DNA from 3 places in the Yokenella regensburgei genome. Region 1 is predicted to be linked to each of the others. Evidence: predicted binding sites of a transcription regulator. Region 1 holds the regulator's gene; each other region holds the start of a gene.
What was found. Region 1 encodes Fur, which represses iron uptake genes when iron is present. Its sites were predicted from a motif close to ATAATAATGAGAACNACTATCAA; they were not measured.
Positions count from the first base shown of each region.

Region 2: ftnA (non-heme ferritin) is a predicted target of Fur. The motif match lies at 4,281-4,303, and genes of this name have one in related genera.
Region 3: sodA (superoxide dismutase [Mn]) is a predicted target of Fur. The motif match lies at 3,118-3,140, and genes of this name have one in related genera.

Region 1 covers NZ_RBIZ01000003.1:2,158,216-2,166,063, reverse strand. The annotation lists gene glnS (glutamine--tRNA ligase) at 1-1,137, shown strand, start outside; gene chiP (chitoporin ChiP) at 1,532-2,944, shown strand; gene C7387_RS10585 (ChiQ/YbfN family lipoprotein) at 2,991-3,317, shown strand; gene fur (ferric iron uptake transcriptional regulator) at 3,424-3,870, opposite strand; gene fldA (flavodoxin FldA) at 4,112-4,642, opposite strand; gene ybfE (LexA regulated protein) at 4,792-5,082, opposite strand; gene ybfF (esterase) at 5,216-5,983, opposite strand; gene seqA (replication initiation negative regulator SeqA) at 6,167-6,706, shown strand; gene pgm (phosphoglucomutase (alpha-D-glucose-1,6-bisphosphate-dependent)) at 6,732-7,848, shown strand, end outside.
Region 2 covers NZ_RBIZ01000003.1:740,590-748,437, forward strand. The annotation lists gene C7387_RS03750 (CDP-diacylglycerol diphosphatase) at 149-601, shown strand; gene C7387_RS03755 (serine hydrolase domain-containing protein) at 778-1,920, shown strand; gene tyrP (tyrosine transporter TyrP) at 1,958-3,169, opposite strand; gene C7387_RS03765 (YecH family metal-binding protein) at 3,361-3,600, shown strand; gene ftnA (non-heme ferritin) at 3,641-4,138, opposite strand; gene yecR (YecR family lipoprotein) at 4,346-4,681, opposite strand; gene C7387_RS03780 (HD domain-containing phosphohydrolase) at 4,788-6,929, opposite strand; gene C7387_RS03785 (RpiB/LacA/LacB family sugar-phosphate isomerase) at 7,166-7,804, shown strand.
Region 3 covers NZ_RBIZ01000008.1:43,777-51,624, forward strand. The annotation lists gene rhaS (HTH-type transcriptional activator RhaS) at 135-971, shown strand; gene rhaR (HTH-type transcriptional activator RhaR) at 1,043-1,891, shown strand; gene rhaT (L-rhamnose/proton symporter RhaT) at 1,892-2,926, opposite strand; gene sodA (superoxide dismutase [Mn]) at 3,214-3,834, shown strand; gene kdgT (2-keto-3-deoxygluconate transporter) at 4,093-5,076, shown strand; gene C7387_RS21765 (dihydrodipicolinate synthase family protein) at 5,124-6,017, opposite strand; gene yiiM (6-hydroxyaminopurine reductase) at 6,174-6,848, shown strand; gene cpxA (envelope stress sensor histidine kinase CpxA) at 6,886-7,848, opposite strand, start outside.

The sequences.
Region 1 (7,848 bases):
GACATGGCATCACCGTTTATTGTGATGCGCGATCCGGTGCTGTACCGCATTAAGTTTGCCGATCACCACCAGACCGGCAGCAAGTGGTGCATCTACCCGATGTACGACTTCACCCACTGCATCAGCGATGCGCTGGAAGGCATTACCCATTCACTGTGTACCCTGGAGTTCCAGGATAACCGTCGTCTGTATGACTGGGTGCTGGACAACATTTCTATCCCGGTTCATCCGCGTCAGTACGAGTTCTCACGTCTGAATCTGGAATACACCGTGATGTCCAAGCGTAAGCTGAACCAGCTGGTCACCGAGAAGCACGTAGAGGGCTGGGACGATCCGCGTATGCCGACCATCTCTGGTCTGCGTCGTCGTGGCTATACCGCCGCATCTATCCGTGAGTTCTGCAAGCGCATTGGCGTGACCAAGCAGGACAACACCATTGAGATGGCGTCGCTGGAATCCTGCATTCGTGAAGATCTCAACGAAAACGCCCCGCGTGCGATGGCGGTTATCGATCCGGTTAAGCTGGTTATCGAGAACTACCCGCAGGGCGCGAGCGAAATGGTGACCATGGCCAACCATCCGAGCAAACCGGAGATGGGCAGCCGTGAAGTACCGTTCAGCGGTGAAATCTGGATCGACCGTGCTGACTTCCGCGAAGAAGCGAACAAGCAGTACAAGCGTCTGGTGCTGGGTAAAGAAGTTCGTCTGCGTAATGCTTACGTGATTAAAGCCGAGCGTGTAGAAAAAGACGCTGAAGGCAACATCACCACCATTTTCTGCAGCTACGACGCTGACACCCTGAGCAAAGATCCGGCTGATGGTCGTAAAGTGAAAGGCGTTATCCACTGGGTAAGCGCTGCACACGCGCTGCCGGTTGAGATTCGTCTGTACGATCGTCTGTTCAGCGTGCCGAACCCGGGTGCGGCGGAAGACTTCCTGTCGGTGATGAACCCGGAGTCTCTGGTTATCCGTCAGGGCTACGCGGAACCGGGCCTGAAAAACGCGCAGGCGGGTCAGGCTATCCAGTTTGAGCGTGAAGGTTACTTCTGCCTCGACAGCCGTCTTGCTACCGCAGACAAGCTGGTGTTTAACCGCACCGTCGGTCTGCGTGATACCTGGGCGAAAATCGGCGAATAATTGCCGTAGCCACAGGTCGTCAGCAAACAAAAGCGCCGTCAAGTACGGCGCTTTTTACATTTTCGCGATGCAAATTAATATCATCTTCGTATTTCTCCTCGCTGTAACAAAATCGATTCACCTCTATTACCGCTTCGTCTGAGGCGGCGTCAGCCGCGGTTTGGCAAAAACAACTCAATTTTTGGCTTTGTAACAAAACGCAATCAAATATGTGCGCCTTGTCATAATCTTGTGTTTTCGTGCGGAAAAAGGATTGATAATTCGCGTCGCGAAAAATAGTCTGTTCACAGTGACGCGGAAAAGTTCATTCTTCGTTACTCTTTTTAAAATTTTTATATTTTTCTCGCTGTCGGCCTTTGCCACGGCGTATTTAAAAGTCAAAGAGGATATACACATGCGTACGTTCAGTGGCAAACGTAGTACGCTGGCGCTGGCTATTGCAGGCGTCACCGCACTCACCGGCTGGGTTGCAGTTCCGCAGGCCCACGCCGCAGGCTTCATCGATGATTCAACGTTAACCGGCGGCATCTATTACTGGCAGCGTGAGCGTGACCGTAAAGATGTAACCGACGGCGACAAATATAAAACCAACCTTTCTCACTCTACCTGGAACGCCAACCTGGACTTCCAGTCCGGTTATGCGGCAGATATGTTCGGTATTGATATCGCGGCGTTTACCGCGATTGAAATGGCGGAATCAGCAGAAAGTGGACACCCGAACGAAATCGCTTTCTCCTCCAGCAACAAAGCTTACGACGAAGATTATTCTGGCGATAAGAGCGGTATCAGCCTGTATAAAGCGGCGGCCAAATTCAAATATGGCCCGACCTGGGCACGTGCTGGTTATATCCAGCCGACCGGACAAACCCTGTTAGCTCCACACTGGAGCTTCATGCCGGGTACCTATCAGGGGGCAGAGGCGGGCGCTAATTTTGATTACGGCGACAATGGTGCGCTGAGCTTCTCCTACATGTGGACCAACGAGTACAAGGCGCCATGGCACCTTGAGACCGACAATTTCTACCAGAACGATAAGAAAACCAAAGTCGACTACCTGCACTCCATCGGTGCTAAGTACGACTTTAAAAACAACCTGGTGCTGGAAGCCGCTTTCGGTCAGGCACAAGGTTTTGTCGATCAGTACTTTGCTAAAGCCAGCTACAAATTTGATGTTGCCGGTACCCCGCTTTCTACCAGCTACCAGTTCTACGGCGCGCGCGATAAAGTCGCTAACAACACTATCAACGACATCTATGACGGTACTGCCTGGCTGCAGGCGTTGACCTTCGGCTACAAAGTCGCTGACGTCGTTGACCTGCGTCTGGAAGGAACCTGGGTGAAGGCGGAAGGCCAGCAGGGCTACTTCCTGCAGCGCATGACTCCAACTTACGCTTCCTCTAACGGTCGTCTGGATATCTGGTGGGATAACCGCTCAGACTTCAACGCCAACGGTGAAAAAGCGGTGTTCTTCGGCGCCATGTATGACCTGAAGAACTGGGATATGCCGGGCTGGGCGGTAGGTGCGTCTTACGTCTATGCGTGGGATGCCAAGCCAGCGGACTGGTTTATCAACAGCGCCGGTCAGCGTGAAGATTACGCGTCTAACAAAATTAAAGAGTCGGCTTACAGCCTTGATGCGATGTACACCGTACAGGAAGGTCGTGCGAAAGGGACGCTGTTTAAACTGCACTTCACTCAGTACGACAACCACTCCGATATCCCAAGCTGGGGCGGCGGTTACGGCAACATCTTCCAGGATGAGCGCGACGTGAAGTTTATGGTCATCGCTCCGTTCACCATTTTCTGATGCAGGCAGGGGCGGGGAGACTCGCTCCTGACATAAGGACGACATGATGAAAAAACTCATTCTTATTGCTGTGATGGCCTCGGGTCTGGTTGCCTGTGCGCAACCGCCTGCACCTAAAGAAGACAGCAAGCTGAAAGAAGCTTATAGCGCCTGTATCAATACGGCGGAAGGTAATCCGGACAAAATTTCTGCCTGTCAAAGCGTGCTGGATGTGCTGAAAAAAGATAAGGCGCATGAGCAGTTTGCTAATCAGGAAACCGTGCGCACGCTGGACTATCAGCAGTGCATCCTGGCGACCCGTACCGGTAACGACCAGGCGGTTAAAGCGAAATGCGATCGCATCTGGCAGGAAATTCGCAGTAACAACAACTGATTCAGCCGTAGTTGCAACAAAAAAAGACCCGCATCGCGGGTCTTTTGCTTTTCAGTCGCTGAAATAAAAAAGCCAGCGGCGTCGCTGGCTTCAGGAGTGCTGAAGATTATTTCCCGTCGTGGGCATGATCATCTTCGCGGCAATCACCTTCCGCACAGTGACCGTACAGGTACAGGCTGTGATTGGTGAGGCGAATACCGTGTTTAGCGGCGATTTCACGTTGACGCGCTTCAATCGAATCATCACTGAATTCAATGACTTTCCCGCAGTCCAGGCAGATCAGGTGATCGTGATGGTGCTGCTGGGTCAGCTCGAATACGGATTTACCGCCTTCGAAATTATGGCGGGTAACAATGCCGGCGTCGTCAAACTGATTCAGAACGCGATAGACTGTTGCCAGTCCAATCTCTTCGCCCATGTCAATCAGACGTTTATATAAGTCTTCCGCACTGACATGGTGGTTGTCCGGGCCCTGCAGGACCTCCAGAATCTTTAACCGTGGAAGCGTGACTTTCAGGCCAGCCTTCTTTAATGCGGTATTATTGTCAGTCATGCGGAATCTGTCCTGTAGCTAAATATTCGGGTATAGAATTGTCATGGTTAAACACTAACTGCAAGTACCTGACATCGTATACTTTCAAAAACGAATGACTATCGGCAAAGCTGCCAATGTACCTCGTCAAATCAGAGGATATTGTACAGATAAGCGCTGAAAAGTTAAAAAAATGTAGCGATTAATTTGATTGCTTTTATCTATTAATGCGGCGCAACTTATCTGTTGCACCGCTTTCAAATCACGCGTTCTTGATAGCTTCGAGATTCAGCTCAGCGGCAACCTGGTTTACCCACTTCTCAACACGCTCAGCGGTCAGCTCAGGCTGACGGTCTTCATCGATAGCCAGACCCACGAAGTGATCGTCATCAGCCAGACCTTTGGATGCTTCAAAGTGGTAGCCCGCCGTTGGCCAGTGACCCACGATCGCCGCGCCGCGCGGTTCAATGATGTCGCGGATAGTTCCCAGCGCATCACAGAAGTATTCTGCGTAATCTTCCTGGTCGCCACAGCCAAACAGCGCCACCAGCTTACCGTTGAAGTCGACTTCTTCCAGCGTCGGGAAGAAATCATCCCAGTCACACTGTGCTTCACCGTAGTACCAGGTTGGAATGCCGAGCAGCAGGATATCGAAACCTTGCAGATCTTCTTTGCTGCTCTTGGCAATGTCATGCACTTCAGCGACGTCTTTGCCGAGCTGTTTTTGAATCATCTTTGCGATATTTTCGGTGTTACCAGTGTCGCTGCCGAAAAAGATGCCTACGATTGCCATGAGTAAAATAACCTCTTGAAACTTAATGATATGGTGGTGGCATATTGCCCACAGATAAGGCAATCATAGCAGAGAGGGGAAGTGCACGGAAACAGCAATAACGCTGGACTGCACTCTCTGCTACATGAAAGTGTGTTTTTTGTGAGACTTCAGACAATCTCCTGACGCAGCGCGGCAAGCTGGCTCAGCAGAATCTCTTCAATCAATTCACTGCGGCTCATATTGCGCACTTCTGCCAGTTCATTTAACGCGTCAACGGCGTCGGCGTTGAGTTTTAGCTCAACACGCTTCAGGCCGCGAACTTTATCGCGTTTGAGCTGATTGCGCTTGTTGATGCGTAATTGTTCATCACGCGAAAGCGGATTGGTTTTCGGTCTTCCCGGGCGACGCTCGTTTGCGAACAAATCTAATGTCGTACGGTCCGTTTGTTCTTTTGCCATGATTCAGAGTGACTTCGGGGAAACAAACAACCAGGCCATTGCCCGGATGGATAGCGCGCCATCATACATCAGCGAAACCCCCACGCCAACGACCGCGGGCATTCTGGCGCGCGGTCGCTGAGTTTTTAGTCAGTCAGGCCTCATCGAGGTAGCGGCGAATAGCTCGCAGCACGGCATCGGGCTTTTCTGCATGTACCCAATGACCGGCACCGGCGATAACGTGAGCACGCGCCTGTGGGAACTGCGCCAGTAGTTCACTTCGATATGCTTCAGTGACATACGGAGAATTGCCGCCAGGAATAAACAGGGCAGGCTTATCCCAGGCAGGCACCGTTTCCCAGCCAACAATATGCGGATACTGATCCCACAGTACAGGAACGTTGAAGCGCCATTCGCCATCGACGAATGACTTCAGCAGAAATTGAATGACGCCTTCTTCATTTAAATGCTCGCGCATCACGGCGGCAGCTTGTTGACGGCTGCTGGCACCCGCCTCGGTGACGGCGTTAATCGCGGCAAAAATTTCGTCGTGGCGACGAACGTGATAATCCACTGGGGCAATATCGATAGCCACCAGCTTTTCTACCCGCTCCGGGGCGAGTGCGGTGAGAGCCATTACCGCTTTGCCACCCATTGAATGGCCAATCACAATCGCTTTTTCTACCTGATGGTGATCGAGGGTATCCAGCAGGTCCTGCGCCATCGCCGGGTAGTTCATCTCCGCTGAACGAGGGGAGAGTCCGTGGTTACGCATGTCCACCTGAAGGACATCGTGCGTGCTGATAAGGTCACGCGCGAGAATGCCAAGGTTATCCAGGCTGCCGAATAAACCATGGACCAGCAGAATGGGAGAATTATTGTGCAGGTTTTGTGCAGTTTGCGCTCGGGTATTCAAAATCATAGTAAAGTTCTTTTTTTCGCTCTGTCGGGTTAGGGTATCATGGTGACCATTCTGCCGCCCGGCTGCAAGATTGGGGATTGTTCTTGATTTTGCCGCCATCCTGGTTTGACGCTATCCGCTGCTGGGTTTTAACCCTATAATCCCGGCAACTTATATTCAGAAAAGATATCGCACTGGATGAAGATGAAAACAATTGAAGTTGATGACGATCTCTATCGCTACATTGCCAGCCACACCCAGCACATTGGCGAGAGTGCGTCCGACATTTTACGGCGCATGCTGAAATTTTCCGCCGTAGCACAGCCTGCAGCACCGGTTGTTAAAGCCGCAGTGGCACCAGCGCCTGCTGCTGAGGTAAAACTGGCGACGGCGAAAGATAAGGTCCGCGCCATGCGCGAACTGCTGCTTTCCGATGAGTACGCCGAGCAGAAGAAAGCGGTTAACCGCTTTATGCTGGTGTTGTCCACCCTGTGGTCGCTGGATGCCAAATCTTTTGCTGAAGCCACTGAATCCCTGCACGGCCGCACCCGCGTTTACTTCGCGGCAGACGAGCAGACGCTGCTGAAAAACGGCAATCAGACCAAACCACGTCAGGTGCCAAATACGCCATACTGGGTTATTACTAACACCAATACCGGGCGTAAATGCAGCATGGTTGAGCACATCATGCAGACCATGCAGTTCCCGGCGGAACTGATTGAAAAGGTTTGCGGTACCATCTAACTCTTGCATTAAGAAGGACCAGGCAATGGCAATTCATAGCCGTGCAGGCCAGCCTGCACAACAGAGTGATTTGATTAACGTCGCCCAGCTTACCTCGCAGTACTACGTGCTGCAGCCGGACGTGGGCAATGCGGAACATGCGGTGAAGTTTGGTACTTCTGGCCACCGTGGTAGCGCAGGCCGCCATAGCTTTAACGAACAGCATATTCTGGCTATCGCCCAGGCTATTGCCGAAAACCGCGCAAAAAACGGTATCACCGGCCCATGCTTCGTGGGGAAAGACACCCACGCGCTGTCTGAACCGGCGTTCATTTCCGTACTGGAAGTGTTGGCTGCTAACGGCGTAGACGTCATTGTGCAGGAAAATAACGGTTTCACTCCGACGCCGGCTATTTCTCACTCAATCCTGGTCCATAACAAAAAAGGCGGGGCACTGGCGGATGGTATCGTCATTACTCCGTCGCACAACCCGCCGGAAGACGGTGGCATCAAGTACAATCCGCCTAACGGTGGCCCGGCTGATACCAACGTCACCAAAGTGGTGGAAGATCGTGCCAACGCGCTGCTGGCTGATGGCCTGAAAGGCGTGAAACGCATCAAGCTGGATGCGGCGTGGAAAAGCGGTCATGTGAAAGCACAGGATCTGGTACAACCGTTCGTTGAAGGGTTGGCCGACATTGTCGACATGGCGGCTATCCAGAAAGCAGGTTTGACCCTGGGTGTCGATCCGCTGGGCGGTTCCGGTATTGAATACTGGAAACGTATTGCAGAGCACTACAAGCTGAACCTGACTATCGTTAACGATCAGGTTGATCAGACATTCCGCTTTATGCACCTCGACAAAGACGGCGCAATCCGCATGGACTGCTCCTCTGAGTGTGCGATGGCGGGACTGCTGGCGCTGCGTGACAAATTCGATCTGGCGTTTGCTAACGATCCGGATTACGACCGTCACGGCATTGTTACTCCGGCTGGACTGATGAACCCGAACCATTATCTGGCGGTGGCTATCAATTACCTGTTCCAGCATCGTCCGCAGTGGGGCAAAGACGTTGCCGTAGGTAAAACGCTGGTTTCTTCGGCGATGATTGACCGTGTGGTCAACGCGCTGGGCCGTAAGCTGGTGGAAGTGCCGGTTGGCT
Region 2 (7,848 bases), 1.4 Mb from region 1:
CGGCAAACGCTTCCCATGACGCTAATCCTTTTGGTGGTTGAACGATGAACCGATTATTCTGTTTATTGTCTTCGCTCTCTCTGCTCCTGCTCGCCAGTCAAAGCGCGCAGGCAGACAGAAATATATTATGGGATCTGGTGAGTAAGCAGTGTATCCCTGGATATGCAAGTCCTTTATGACCGAGCGGCTAGGTAAACCGATTAAGGAAAAGTATATCGCGCTGGCGTTAAACCCGACCAATGCGCGTAGCCAGGATCAACTCCATATCCATATCTCATGTTTGTCTGCTGCTGCAAACGTGGCGCTGATAAACATTCCGACGGATAAGGTTCGTACCGCGTGGTCGAAAAGCCAGGTCACTATTCCCCCGTATCACTTTCACTACCGCCACGTATCTATGGCTGAGCTGATACACAAGAATTTATTTAAAGTGGTTGCTGAAAAGGTCCGGCAAGAGAAGGGGAGCCTCGACTACACCGGCGCTGCGCTGGTTAACCGTAGCCCGGGGGAATTTATGCTACTGGTTGGAATTGGCACCAGCGCATCCGGCGTTTCCGCCGAACTGATTCAGGATCATCAGTGCCTGCTGGCTGGGCAATAACGTGTTCCTGCTTTCACATTAGTTTTTGATACAAAATAGTGCTACAGCATGGCGAATATTTTTATGTGCGCTTTTGTCCAGTGGAGCGTAGTTGTTAAATTTACGCAAGAACTTCAAATTATCTGTCAGGAGTTATTCAACTTAACATATTTTATATATTAAACGAGGTATATCATATGCAGGCATTTATTCCTCCGACGACTGAAGTACTCGATAACATTGTTAATTCATTTCCACTGATTGCCCAGCCACCGGCTGATGCCAATATTGCCATCGCCATTGGGTGGGTACTGGATAACGGTGACCAGGGTGTTTACCTGAGCGGCTCTCTGCAGGACGAAGCGGGTAACGGCATGGTGCTTAACGACAGCGTACTATTTAAGCTTGCGTCTAGCAGTAAACTCTTCACTGCTATGGCTTTCGCTTATGCTTGCCTGGATAGCGCCAGCCCGGTCACCAGAGAGTCTGTCCTCGGAGATTTTATCCTTTTCAGCGATAGTGAGGTTGGCTCGGCGTTAAAAAAGATCCCGTTGTATAACCTTGCAGCGTACACCAGCGGATTGCCGGCAGACAATAACTCGAGTGCCGGAACGCTACCCCCCCTGAATATTGATGAATCTTACTCAGTTCAGGATATGCTCAACTTCCTTAATCAGGATGCGAGTTTCCCGGTTGAGCCATATGGTGAGATATCTACCTATTCTAATCTTGGTTTTTCCTTGCTCGCGGTCGCAATTTCCCGAGCCTGTGGCACAAATGGATTCAATATCTGGCTCCAGGATTATCTATTCAGGAATGAAAACGTGAATATGGCTGACTCCAGATACTGTCCCATCCCTGGTAATCCATGGCCTGCACGTTTCCCATGCGGTTTTGTCTATGATGAAGCGACCCAAAAATACACTAAAGCTAGCCTCTATAGCCCCAAGTTTGGTGCCTACTATGGTGGTGGCGGCGTTATGTCATCAGCCCGGGACATGCTCACTTTTCTGAAGATCAATATGGGGTTGCTGAAGCCGTTTCCGTTTAGCGAGGAGTTGATTCAGTGGATGCAAACTCCGATATGGACGCAGTCAGGAACAATAACGGGGCTCGGTTGGTTCTTCTCGCCTGACGAATCTGTATTGACGAAGAACGGCATCCTTGATGGCACCAATACCGCCATCCAGATGGCAGCAAGCACTTCGCCCGGGCGCACGCCGTCAGCGGCCGGCGTCTTTGTGCTGACCAATCTCTCAGAAATCAATATGCCTGCAGGTAAAGGGGATCTGGCGACCAAAATTGCCGGGCAGGTTTATCTTACGATGCAGAAAGGATGAAAAGCAGAAACGGCCCCAAGGGGCCGTTTTTTTTGGCTTATCCCACCGAAGGGAGCAGCCCGGTGGCAATGCAGAACTGTATGCCGATGACGGCGATACCGCAGGCAAACACCAGCCAGGGGACTACGCTGCCGCCCGCCACGCGCCAGGCGGCAGTGGGGTGAAGTTTGCGGCTTTTCATTACCAGCAGGGCCGGGATCACCAGGGCCAACACCGCCAGCGCCACACCGGCATAACCCAACGCCATCACAAACCCACGCGGATAGAACAGCGCAAACACCAGCGGGGGCAGGAAGGTCACGGCACCGGTCTGAATACGCCCACGAACGCTGTTCTCGCGCTGGAAGAGGTCAGCCAGATAGTCGAACAGGCCCAGCGCCACGCCGAGGAAGGAGGTCGCCAGCGCCAGATCGGCGAACAGGTGTACCGCCAGCTCCACGTGCGGTGAAGCGACTACCTCGCGAATGGCCTGTAACAGGCCGTTCAGCCCACTGCTGTTAGCCAGCAGCGCGGTAAATACCGGGGAATCGATACTGCCGAGCGTCGCCAGCTGCCAGAAGATATAGGCCACCAGCGGAATAAAGCTACCGATTATAAATACCCGGCGCAGCTTGCGCAGGTCGCCGTTCAGATAGCTGACGATACTCGGTACGCTACCGTGGAAGCCGAATGAGGTGAAAATGACCGGAATGGCCGACAGCGCCAGTCCTTTTTCCACCGGAAGAGTCAGCAGGTTAATCTTATGAATATGTGGCATCAGCAGGGCCAGCATCACTACCAGAAAGATGATTTTGGCGCTGAACAGGAAGCGGTTGAAGAAATCGACCATTGAGGTGCCAATGCAGATGATGCAGCCACCCACGAGGGTGAATAACAGCACGCCCAGGGTTGGGGTCATATTGACGTCAAGCCAGTCGCTGAAGCTTGAGGCGATAAGCTCACCTGCGCCGCTGATGTAGGCAGCCGTCAGCGCGTACATCAGGAAAAGCATGCTGAACCCGGTCACCCACTGACCGTAGCGCCCGAGGTAGCGGAACGCGAGTGAACCCAGCCCGGTGTCGGCGGGTACATGCTGATAAACCTCCAGCAACAGCAGGGCGGTGTAGCACATCAATCCCCACAGACCGAAGAGTAACGCCAGTGTGACACCAAAGCCCACGCCTGCCGAAGCCAGAGGCATCGCCAGCATCCCTGCGCCAATTGTGGTGCCAGCCACGATTAAAATACTACCAAGAGTGCGGTTCTTCACGCTTTCCTCTACTACAGAACGGCAAGACAACAAAATATGCCGCGCAGCGTATGTGAAATCCAGCGTTTCGTCAAATCAAGATTACAGGTGATGTACAGAAAAATGTACACTAAAAAGCGCGGAGAAACTGCGCTAACGCAAAACATGCAAAGGAAATGCAGTTTATGGTTTACGTTTTCAGGAGGGAAGGTATGCCATCAGTTCATGGTCACGAAGTGCTTAATATGATGATTGAATCCGGCGAAGGTTATACGACGGAGAGCCTAGCGGCAGCCATCGTTGCACGGTTTGGTGAGGAAGCGCGTTTTCACACCTGCTCCGCTGAGGGGATGTGTGCGGCCGAACTGGTCGCGTTTTTGCAGCGTAAGGGGAAGTTTATTCCGCAGGACGCGGGTTTTACGACGGATGAAAGTAAAATTTGCCGTCACTGAGGCGTAAAAGAAGCGGCAGCAAAGCGCTGCCGCGAAGGGATTAGTTTTGCGCGTCGAGGGTAGAGAGCTCTTTATCGATAAAGTAGAGGCCTTCACCGCTTTTACCCGCCAGGGTCAGTTTATCGATAACAGATTTGAACAGCTTCTCTTCTTCATGCTGTTCAGCCACGTACCACTGCAGGAAATTAAAGGTTGGATAGTCCTGATGGGTCATCGCCGCGTGGGTCAGCTCATTAATTTTCTGTGAAATAAGCTGTTCGTGTTCGTAGGTTTTACGGAACAGTTCATCCAGGGACGCATATTCAGCAAACGGAGACTGGATCGCGTTAATACGTGGCAGGCTGCCGGTATCGGTCAGGTAGTCAAACAGACGCTGCATGTGACCCATCTCTTCCTGAGCGTGGCGACGCAGGAATGCCGCAGCGCCTTCAAAGCTGTGGTAGCTGCACCATGCGCTCATCTGCTGATAAAGCAGAGAAGAAAAGAGTTCAAGATTCATCTGCTCGTTGAGTTTCTCAATCATTTCAGATTTCAGCATCGCAAGTCTCCGGAATATAAGCGGTTCAGATTATTGTGCGGCCACTATAATTTGTTATCTATTTATTTGCAAAAGGTAAAATAATAAATTTCTTTATTAAAAATACGAATGGGAATAAAACGCATTGCGCTCAATAAATAATATTAAAATGAGAATCGTTATAATTTAAAATAAAAAAGCCAGCGCAGACGGCTGGCTGTCTCAGGTTCAATATACGCCGGACGTTGCCGGGGTGAAGGCGATGCCGCGGCACTGATACTGAATGGTTATCGTCTTGTTCAGGCACAGCGCTCCGCTGGTGGTTGAACAGGTAGGCACCGGTTGTCCAAAACGCACCGCCGTGGCGTATCCCATCTGCTGGCACTGCTTCGTTGCCGTACCGTTGGCGACGTAATCGTCGGTTCTGGCGGACTGCAGGATGGCCTGGCCATAGGTCAAACGCACAATGCCGCTGGTGGCATCAACGTCGGTGACCTCAGCCTGACGGGTTACGGTACAGGCCGAAAGCGCTATTACGGCGGCAAGAAGACAAAGTTTGTGCATGTTATTACTCTGATCCAACGGTTATCTCAGTATCGTAAACCTGTTAAGAAAAACCAATCCGCAGAATAGCCCGCCGATCCTGGCTCAGTTATCGTAACGGCTCGGATTAATCGGCATGAGAGTCGTAGATAGCCTTAAACTTCGGGTGCAACTGGCGGAATAGGGCAATCAGCTGCGGATCAAAATGCTTACCGCCACCGGCGAGAATGACCTCACAGGCATGTTCATGCGTGTAGCCTGGTTTATAAACGCGTTTTTGCCGCAGCGCATCATAGACGTCCGCCAGCGCCAGGATCCGCGCCTCAATGGGGATCTGGTTCCCCTTCAATCCTTCCGGGTAGCCGCTACCGTCCCATTTTTCGTGGTGGTAATGAATAATATTTTCCGCCACCGGGCCCAGGCTCAGCCCCTGGATAATGCGCCAGCCTTTCAGCGTGTGGAGTTTCATCTCTTTAAACTCCTCCTCCGTGAGCGGCCCATTCTTACGCAGGATCTGCTCGGGCACGGCAATTTTGCCGACGTCATGCAGTGAGGCGAAGTGTTCAATATCGCGGGTGACCTTGTGCGGGAGTTTCAGCGCTCTCGCCAGCAAACCACAATATTCAGAGACCCGCTGGATGTGGCTGCCCGTTTCATCGTCATGGGCGCGATTCACCTTTTCCATGGCTTCGACAATGCTGCGGTTGACCATGCGGTTCTGTTTCATCTGCCGCCGCATCAACAGCACCAGGAAGAGGCTAAAGAGGGCGGTGATGAACAGCACTACGCTAATTACCTTCAGGGTATTCTTGCTGAATTCCATCATCGAGGGCACCTCGCGGTGGCGCTCCATCTGACTGCGGAAGCTCGAAACCCGATGAATTTCGGTGAGTACGGCGTGGAGCGGATGATCCGGTGCCACCCAGGCGCCTATCTGATCGTTGGAGCGGGTGAAACCCGCCACTTTCAGCACGCCGCGAAACAGTTCGTTGCCACGTAAAGACAGCTCGAGCGTGCTCAAATCGCCGAGAATAAAATCGACGCGATGGCTGTCGATGGCGCTCAGCAGGTCATCTACCGACGAGGCCTGAACCAGAGTAATGTCGTTACCAAAACGCTCGCGTAAATACAGTGCGGCATAGGAGTTGCGTAGTACGCCAATACGCTGGAAGCGAACCTGTTCTTCATCGCGAATAAAAGGGGCATCGATACGGTTGTACCAGGCGTTATGCCACGCCAGCAGAGGGCCAATCATACCGTTAACGTGCTGGGGATTCTGGTCGTTTAACACATCCACCAGGCGAACGGGCCAGTTTTCCGTGCGCATGCGCTGGACGTAGTTGTCCACATAACGAACATCAACCTGCATATTCAGCAGCTCGCGCATGTCTTTGATCATGTTAATGGCGCTGCCGTGATAGCCGTTCTTGTCGCGCCAGATAAGCGGGGCGAAGTTTTCATTCTTTGGCAGCCAGACCACCAGCGTATTGTGCTTGATCCACTCGCGCTCCTGCGGGGTAAGCTGGATGCGGCTAACCAGATAATCGCGTTGATTTTGCTCCTGAAGTTGAAACAGGCGGCCTTCCTGCTGCCACTGGCTCAGCAGCAGGTTAATGTTATTGCGCATTCCCGCCAGGTCCGGGCTGAAGCCGATGGTGGCAGGGATACGCAGATCGGTGAAGGGACGAGAAATGGTGTAGTAATGCTGAGTGTCATCCATCTCAGCATCGTCGTTGATGTAAAAGTCCGCTTTATTATCGCGCAGCATCTGGAACGCCTCTGCACTGGATTCAGCCAGCAGAAGCTCGCGAAACTTAATCCCCGGGTAGCGCTGTTTGATTTGCTCGCGGGTGGCGTCGTTTCTGCGAAAGATGACCCGGGTCTGGTTAAAGTCTTCCGGGGCGGTGGCCGTTCGGGTGAGGCTTGCGGCGACCACTTCATTATCGAAGATACGAACCGAGAGAATGTTATGCCTGGCACGATCCTCTGTGCGGAGTACCCCGGCATACAAACCATGCTGGTTTTCCTGAAAGCGCTGGTTAATCTCAGCACCGCTGACGGGATGAAGCTCAAGCTGGTAGCCGTACTTTTCGTTAATCGCCTTTATCAGGTCCTGATAAAACCCCTGATAATGGCCGTTAGCATCGCGCCAGAACTCAAAGTTGTCAGCATCATAAAGCCATACCGGAACGGGTGCAGATGCTGCATTCAGCGGTACCGTGAATAAAAGTATGACAAGTTGAAGGGCGTAAAGTGACAACCTCGTCAATGACCGCCAGCGTTGTTTCACAAAAAAGATCCCTGCTTTTCATTGTCATAATGTTTCAGTCTAACTAACCGCCCCAGGCGCGGATAGATTTTTTTTATCCAGGCTGAAGCACCAGAATGCAAAGTGAAAGTGTGAGTTGACTTTAATTTTATAAAACACTTTTTCATTTAATTTGAAAGTTGGTTTAATGAATAGTATGGTGAGCCGCAGATTGCGTGATAACCAGGAGTGGAAACATGAAAATTGCACTGATGATGGAAAACAGCCAGGCGAGCAAAAATGCCGTCATTCTCAATGAACTGACTACGGTTGCGGATGAGAAAGGCTTCCCGGTCTTCAACGTCGGGATGAGCGACGAAAACGATCATCATCTGACCTACATCCATCTGGGCATCATGGCCAGTATTCTTCTGAACGCAAAAGCGGTCGACTTTGTGGTCACCGGCTGCGGTACCGGACAGGGCGCACTGATGTCGCTGAACATTCATCCGGGCGTGGTCTGCGGCTACTGCATCGATCCGGCAGATGCCTTCCTGTTTGCTCAAATCAATAACGGTAACGCGCTCTCACTGCCGTTTGCCAAAGGTTTTGGTTGGGGCGCCGAGCTTAACGTCCGTTTCATCTTTGAGAAAGCTTTCACCGGCCGTAACGGCGAGGGTTACCCACCGGAGCGTAAAGAGCCACAGGTGCGCAATGCGGGCATTCTGAACCAGGTGAAAGCGGCGGTGGTCAAAGAGAATTATCTTGATACGCTGCGCGCCATTGATCCGCAACTGGTGAAAACCGCCGTTTCAGGCCAGCGTTTCCAGCAGTGTTTCTTCGAGAACTGCCAGGACAAGGCTATCGAAGCGTTTGTACGTAATATTCTGCAGTAATCTGTCGTCAGCAGAAAACCGGTGCCCGTGGTGCCGGTTTTTTT
Region 3 (7,848 bases), on a different contig from region 1:
GCATTTCCTGATAATTCCGGGCGTATCTTGAAAAAGCGACAGGCTTTGCGCGCTTTGCTGTCGAAAATTCAAGGTGTCACGGAGGGCTGTTCATTACTATCCAGAAAACTCACCTGAATCGTGCAGGAGCCGGAATGACTATTTTGCAAAGCGCGGATTTTTTCCCCTCGGGCGTATCTCCTGTCGCGATCGAACCGCGCCTTCCTCAGCCAGCGTTTCCCGAACATCATCATGATTTTCATGAAATTGTGATCGTTGAGCACGGTACCGGTATTCATGTCTTTAACGGCCAGCCGTATACCATCAGCGGCGGTACGGTATGCTTTGTGCGCGATCATGACCGCCATCTTTACGAGCACACTGACAATCTGTGCCTGACCAACGTGCTCTACCGTTCTCCGGATGCGTTCCAGTTTCTCTCGGGCGTTAATCAACTGCTGCCACAGGAGCAGGATGGGGTGTATCCCTCCCACTGGCGGGTCAGCCAGAGCGCCCTGCAGCAGGTCCGGCAGCTGGTGGTACAAATGGAAAACGCCGAGCAGGGAGAGGCGGTGCACGCCGTCGCCAACCGGGAAATTCTGTTTATGCAGATGCTGATCCAACTGCGGCGCGGCAGCCTGGCGGCGGAGGCGCGGAATAATGATGCCCGGCTGAACCAGCTGATTGCCTGGCTTGACGATCATTTCGCGGAAGATATCTGCTGGGAAGGGGTAGCTGAGCGATTTTCGCTGTCGCTGCGCACCCTGCATCGTCAGTTGAAACAGCACACCGGCCTGACGCCGCAGCGCTACCTGAACCGGGTACGGCTCACCAAAGCGCGCCATCTTTTGCGCCACAGTGATGAAAGCGTCACGGATATCGCATTTCGCTGCGGTTTTGGCGACAGTAACCACTTTTCAACGCTTTTCCGCCGGGAATTTAACTGGTCGCCGCGCGATATTCGCCAGGGACGCGACGTCCGGCTCCAGTAACGCGAGAGCAGTCACCGTTTTTTGCGCCTGAAACGCGAATAATATCCGGCTTCATACAGTGAGGTGACGTCGTGTCCGGTGAACTTATCCTGCAAAAAGCGGAATTTTTTGCCTCGCCCGCTCAGGCGGTGGCGGTGGCTGACCGCTACCCGCAAAACGTTTTTGCCGAACATACCCACGAATTCTGCGAGCTGGTGCTGGTGTGGCGCGGCAATGGCCTGCACATCCTCAACGACCGTCCCTACCGTATCACCCGCGGCGATCTGTTCTATATTCGCGCCGAAGATAAGCACGCCTACGCCTCGGTAAACTCTCTGGTGCTGCAGAATATTATCTACTGCCCGGAGCGGCTAACGCTTAACCTCGACTGGGCAGCGTATATTCCCGGTTTTAACGGTTCGCCCCGGCAACCTCACTGGCGCATCGGCAGTAACGGAATGACGCTGGCGCGGCAGGTAATAAGCCAGCTGGAGCATGAAAACCTGAAGGATGACCCACTTGCGGGGAATATGGCAGAACTGCTGTTTGCTCAACTGGTGCTGACGTTGAGTCGTCATCGTTACGCTACCGATAACCTCGCGGCGACCGACAGCGAAACGCTGCTCGATAAACTGATTACGGCGCTGGCGGGGAGCCTTAACCGCCCCTTCACGCTGGAGCGTTTTTGTGAGCAGGAAGGCTGCAGCGAGCGCGCATTGCGTCAGCAGTTTCGTCAGCAGACCGGCATGACCGTCGGCCAGTATTTGCGCCAGCTGCGGATTTGCCACGCCCAGTATCTGTTACAGCATTCGCCGGGAATGATAAGCGACATTGCGATGATGTGCGGATTTGAAGACAGTAACTATTTCTCAGTGGTGTTTAATCGGGAAACGGGGATGACGCCAGGCCAGTGGCGTCATCGCAGTCGCGCGTTAGTCTGACTAGTTCGCCATACCAAGACCCACAATGTTAGCAGCGATGATGATCACCACGCAGCCGAGGCTCAGCACGCTCACCGGGCGGCGACCTGCGTTTTTCCACTCTTTGAGCACCAGCCCTACCAGGCCACCGCACAGCACGTAGAAACTCATGTGCAGCATCCAGCTCATGTAGTCGTACTGTGGCGGAATGCTGGCGTGTCCCCAGGCGTAGAAGAAAAACTGCAGATACCACATCAGACCGCCCAGCGCCGAAAGCAGGATATTGCTGATGATGAGCGATTTTGCCAGCGAGAAGTCGGCTTTTACCGACAGATTTTTAACTTTCGCCAGACGAATAAAGCAGAAGCCCAGGTTGATAACCGCGCCGCCGCCCATAATGATGACGTAGCTCGGTAGCGCAACGTATAACGGGTCAACGCCCAGCGCCGCGGCAGCTTCATGCATAGGTTTGGCGGCGTTCATGGCAAACGACATGCCGGCCGAGAAAATCCCGCACATGACAGCCAGCGCCAGGCCTTTTTTCAGATTGAACTCTTCCGCCTGAATGCCCATTTTGCGCTCTTTGAGTTGACCTGCTCGGGTCACAATCCCAACGCCAATCAGCGCCACCAGAACACCAAGCAGGGTCATCTGACCGCCGGAGGTGTGGATCAGAACGTCAAAGTTGCCGTTAATAATCGGCGTCATCAGCGTACCAACCACCAGAGTAATACCGATAGCAATGCCGATCCCCATCGACATGCCAAGATAGCGCATGGTCAGGCCATAGTTGATATTGCCGATCCCCCACATAGCGCCGAACAGAAACACCGGCAGCAGCGTAGAGGCGGAAAAGGAGCGGTAATAGGCCCAGAAATCAGGCAGCAGCAGGGCGCTGACAATCCACGGCAGTATTATCCAGGAGACAATGCCGCCTATCGACCACATGGTCTCCCACGACCAGTTTTTCACTTTCTTGAACGGTGCATAGAAACAGGCTGCGCTGGCCGCACCTATTAAATGCCAAAAGATCCCCATCGTAATCGCGTGACTCATTTTTCTTATCCTCATCGTTGTCGTCGATGAATCTTCATCTGACGGGATGAGTGTAAAAATCATACAACTGATTAACCTTCGACCCCTTGCCGCAAAGCGTTCCGGGCTGGCAAAAAGCGCGTACTACGGGTGAGCTGTCTCACAGAATCAACGAGATAACCGGCGAGGATATCCACAGGAAAACTACGGCATTGATAATCATTTTCAATATCATTTAATTAACTATAATGAACCCACTGCTTACGCGGCGTTAACACCTCTGCCGCCCGATAATACTGGAGATGAAAATGAGCTATACACTGCCATCCCTGCCGTACGCTTATGATGCACTGGAACCGCACTTCGATAAGCAGACGATGGAAATCCATCACACCAAGCATCACCAGGCTTATGTCAACAACGCCAATGCCGCGCTGGAAAGCCTGCCAGAATTCGCCAACCTGTCTGCAGAAGAACTGATCGCTAAACTGGATCAACTGCCGGCTGACAAAAAAACCGTACTGCGTAACAACGCTGGCGGTCACGCGAACCACAGCCTGTTCTGGAAAGGCCTGAAAATCGGCACCACCCTGCAGGGTGACCTGAAAGCCGCCATCGAGCGCGACTTCGGTTCCGTAGACAACTTCAAAGCTGAGTTTGAAAAAGCCGCTGCAACCCGTTTCGGCTCTGGCTGGGCGTGGCTGGTACTGAAAGGTGACAAACTGGCTATCGTTTCTACCGCAAACCAGGACTCCCCGCTGATGGGTGAAGCTATTTCCGGCGCTTCCGGCTTCCCGATTGTGGGCCTGGACGTGTGGGAACACGCTTACTACCTGAAATTCCAGAACCGTCGCCCGGACTACATCAAAGCGTTCTGGGACGTTGTGAACTGGGACGAAGCCGCTGCACGTTTTGCTGCTAAAAAATAAGTTCTGACGCCTCTGGCGTGATGATAACCCTGCTCAATCGGCGGGGTTTTTTTATGCCTGCTACCCGCCTCCTGTGATACACGTCACCAACAGAAAACAATGATCTGATAATTATGAAATACAGTTTCATTTTGCAAATTGGATCACTTTTATCTGATTCGTGAATGTCTATTGTGGCTGCAACGACACCGCTGACGCGTGCATACAACAACAGAAATCAGCGGCCACAACATTACATTGATCGAGTCAGGTGGCGATATGCAGATTAAACGTGCGATTGAGAAAATCCCTGGTGGCATGATGTTAGTGCCGCTGTTTCTGGGCGCTCTGTGCCATACCTTCTCCCCGGATGCGGGTAAATACTTTGGCTCCTTTACCAACGGGATGATCACCGGAACCGTACCGATTCTGGCCGTCTGGTTCTTCTGCATGGGGGCTTCTATCAAACTGAGCGCCACCGGTACCGTGCTGCGTAAATCCGGCACGCTGGTGGTGACCAAAATCGCTGTGGCGTGGATTGTGGCGGCGATAGCTTCCCGCATCATTCCGGAGCATGGCGTTGAAGCCGGTTTCTTTGCCGGGTTGTCGACGCTGGCGCTGGTGGCGGCGATGGACATGACCAACGGCGGGCTGTACGCCTCGGTAATGCAGCAGTACGGCACCAAAGAAGAGGCCGGGGCGTTTGTCCTGATGTCGCTGGAGTCCGGCCCGCTGATGACCATGGTTATCCTCGGTACCGCCGGGATTGCCTCCTTCGAGCCTCACGTATTTGTCGGCGCAGTGCTGCCGTTCCTTGTCGGTTTTGCGCTCGGTAACCTCGATCCTGAGCTGCGTGAATTCTTCAGCAAAGCGGTGCAGACGCTGATCCCGTTCTTCGCGTTCGCGCTGGGTAATACGATTGATTTGAGCGTGATTGCGCAGACCGGCCTGCTCGGTGTGCTGCTGGGCGTGGCGGTGATCATCATCACCGGTATCCCGCTGATTCTTGCCGATAAGCTCATCGGGGGCGGCGACGGTACGGCAGGTATTGCTGCTTCAAGTTCCGCCGGTGCTGCTGTCGCAACGCCGGTGCTGATTGCAGAGATGGTGCCCGCGTTTAAACCGATTGCACCGGCCGCGACGTCGCTGGTTGCGACTTCGGTGATTGTGACGTCGATTCTGGTACCTATCATCACCTCTATGTGGTCGCGCAGGGTGAAAGGTGAAGCGGCGAAGGTTGAGATCCGCGAAACGGTAAAATAGATAACCCTGCTTCGATGAAAAAGCCCCGAACTACGGGGCTTTTATCGTTAGTTGAGCGCGAAAAGGTGGTCTATCTGCTGGCACTGTGCCACTGAAAGTTCACCCGCAAAGTTGCGTGAGTGAGGCTGGCAATAGCCGTTCTTGTGTGAGACAGCGGTTTTGATGGTGGTGACGAAGTCGTCACCGATGGTGTAAATCGACATAAAGCGGCTGATTTCACGCTGGACGTTATACAGCGTCTGCAGATCCCGTTCCTCCCAGGCATCCCGCGCCTGCACGAACAGCTCCGGAACGATGTTGTTCAGCCCGGAGATAATCCCCGCGCCGCCCGCCAGCAGATTGGGAATGTAGTACTCGTCGTAACCCGAGAGTACGGCAAAATCGTGACGCACTGATTCGGTGGCGAGAATGGTATTACGGGTGTGCGACTGGCAGTCGACCGTGTCTTTGATACCGGCGAAATTGGCAAACTCTTTGGCAAGCGTTGCGGTGATTTCAGGAGTGATATCGCACCCGGTTCGCGCCGGGAAGTTATAGGCGAACCACTTGCCGCTGAACTGACTACCAAGCTCGCGGAAGTAGCTCAGAAGCTGGCGTGGCGTTTGCCCATAGTAGTAGGGTGGCAGCACCATCACCGCGTCATAATCGCACTGCCAGGCCTCCTGCGCCATGCGCAGAATATCACTCACGCAGGTGGAAGAGACGTTAGCCACCATTTTCAACGGCGACATTGCTCGTGCCTCGCGAATTAGCGTTAAGCGCTCCTCGAGAGTTAAGGAAGCGAATTCACCAATGCTGCCCATTAGTAGCAGCACATCGATGCGTGCGGCGGTCAGGCGTTCAAGGTGTTTTGCGAGGCCCTGCAGATCTAGTTGTCCCTGTGCATCCATCGGGGTGATTGAAGGACACCAGACGCCGGCAAACTGTGAATGACTGGTCACGTCGTTAACTCCTCATTGTGAAATGCCGTTTCAATTTCCATAAAGAGATACCATGATTCGCCCACCATAAGCGCTATGCTCGTCGCATTTTACGCAGTCGATGCGCAAAATTTATGCTCTAATAAGGCCACCAGGCGACGAAGGAAGGGAAAACAGATGCGACATGCGGTGGAAGTATTTACAGGTACAATCCGTGATTACGCCGGCAGCAGGCCGAGCGCCATTGGCAAAGTGCAGGTTGACGGCGAGCTGAAGCTAACGGAGCTTGGGCTGGAAGGCGACGAACAGGCCGAGAAAAAGATACACGGCGGGCCGGAGCGCGCGCTGTGCCACTACCCGCGCGAGCACTACGCCGAGTGGGCGCGAGAGTTCCCGGAGCTGGCTGAGCAGTTCTGCGCCCCGGCATTCGGCGAGAATCTGTCGACGGTGGGGATGACCGAAGAGAGCGTCTACATCGGGGATATCTACCGTTGGGGTGAGGCGTTGATTCAGGTGACTCAGCCACGTTCCCCGTGCTTCAAGTTGAATTTCCATTTCAATATCAGTGACATGTCATCGCAGATGCAGGCCAGCGGTAAAGTAGGTTGGCTGTATCGCGTGGTTGCCGCGGGCAACGTGTCCAGCGATGCGCCGCTGGAGCTGGTTTCGCGGGTGAGCGATATTTCGGTACGTGAAGCGGCGGCGATTGCCTGGCATATGCCGTTTGACGATGAGCAGTACCACCGTTTGCTGTCGGCAGCAGGATTGTCGACCAGCTGGACCAGAACGATGCAGAAGCGTCGGTTAAGCGGTGTGATTGAAGATAATTCGCGGCGATTGTGGGGCGCGTAAACGCCCTCTCCGTTGCGGGAGAGGGCGGAGTAACGTCTTAATCTCGTTTGTATAGCGGCAGCCAGATGGTCAGGCGCAGGCCACCAAGCGGGCTGTCGTCTGCCTTCACCCAGCCACGGTGCTGCTGAATGGCGGTTTCAACAATCGCCAGTCCCAGCCCGGTACCGCCAGATTCACGATCGCGAGCCTCGTCGGTACGGTAGAACGGACGGAAGATTTGCTCTCTGTCCTCCGGACTGACGCCCGGACCATCGTCATCAACGTTTATCGTAATGCCGTCTTTATCCACCGCAAACGCCACCGAGATTTTGGTGTGCGAGTAACGCAGGGCGTTGCGAACGATATTCTCAAACGCACTTTCCAGCGCATTCGGGTTACCGTACAGCGGCCACGGGCCAGGTGGATATTCCACGGTAAACGATTTGCCCATTTGCTCAGCCTCAAAGGCCGCGTTGTCGAGCACTTCACCCCAGAGCTGGTTCGCCTTCAGGGTTTCGCTGACCAGCGCGTTCTTTTGCTGATTGCGCGACATGACCAGCAGATCGTTGATCATGCTGTCCAGACGCTGAGCCTCGGTTTCAATACGTGCCAGCTCTTTGCTCTCACCCGCGCGGCGTCGCAGCAGCGCGGTGCCCAGCTGCAGGCGCGTTAACGGCGTACGCAGTTCGTGCGAGATGTCAGACAGCAAACGCTGCTGGGTGGTCATCATGCGCTCCAGCGCGGTCACCATCTGGTTAAAGCTGGCGCCTGCTGCCAGGAACTCTTGAGGGCCCGCCTCAAGCTCCGGATGCTGTCGCAGGTTACCCTGCGCCACTTCATCTGCCGCGTTCTTGAGCTTACGCGCCGGTTTGGCCAGGCTCCATGCCAGCCACAGCAGCAGCGGTGAGCTGACCAGCATTGTGACAATCAGCAGCAGCAGAGGTCGGTCGAACAGCAGGTTGATAAAATCAGACTGCGAACTGCTCGCCGGTCGAATCAGGTACAGCTGGTAGTTGTCTTC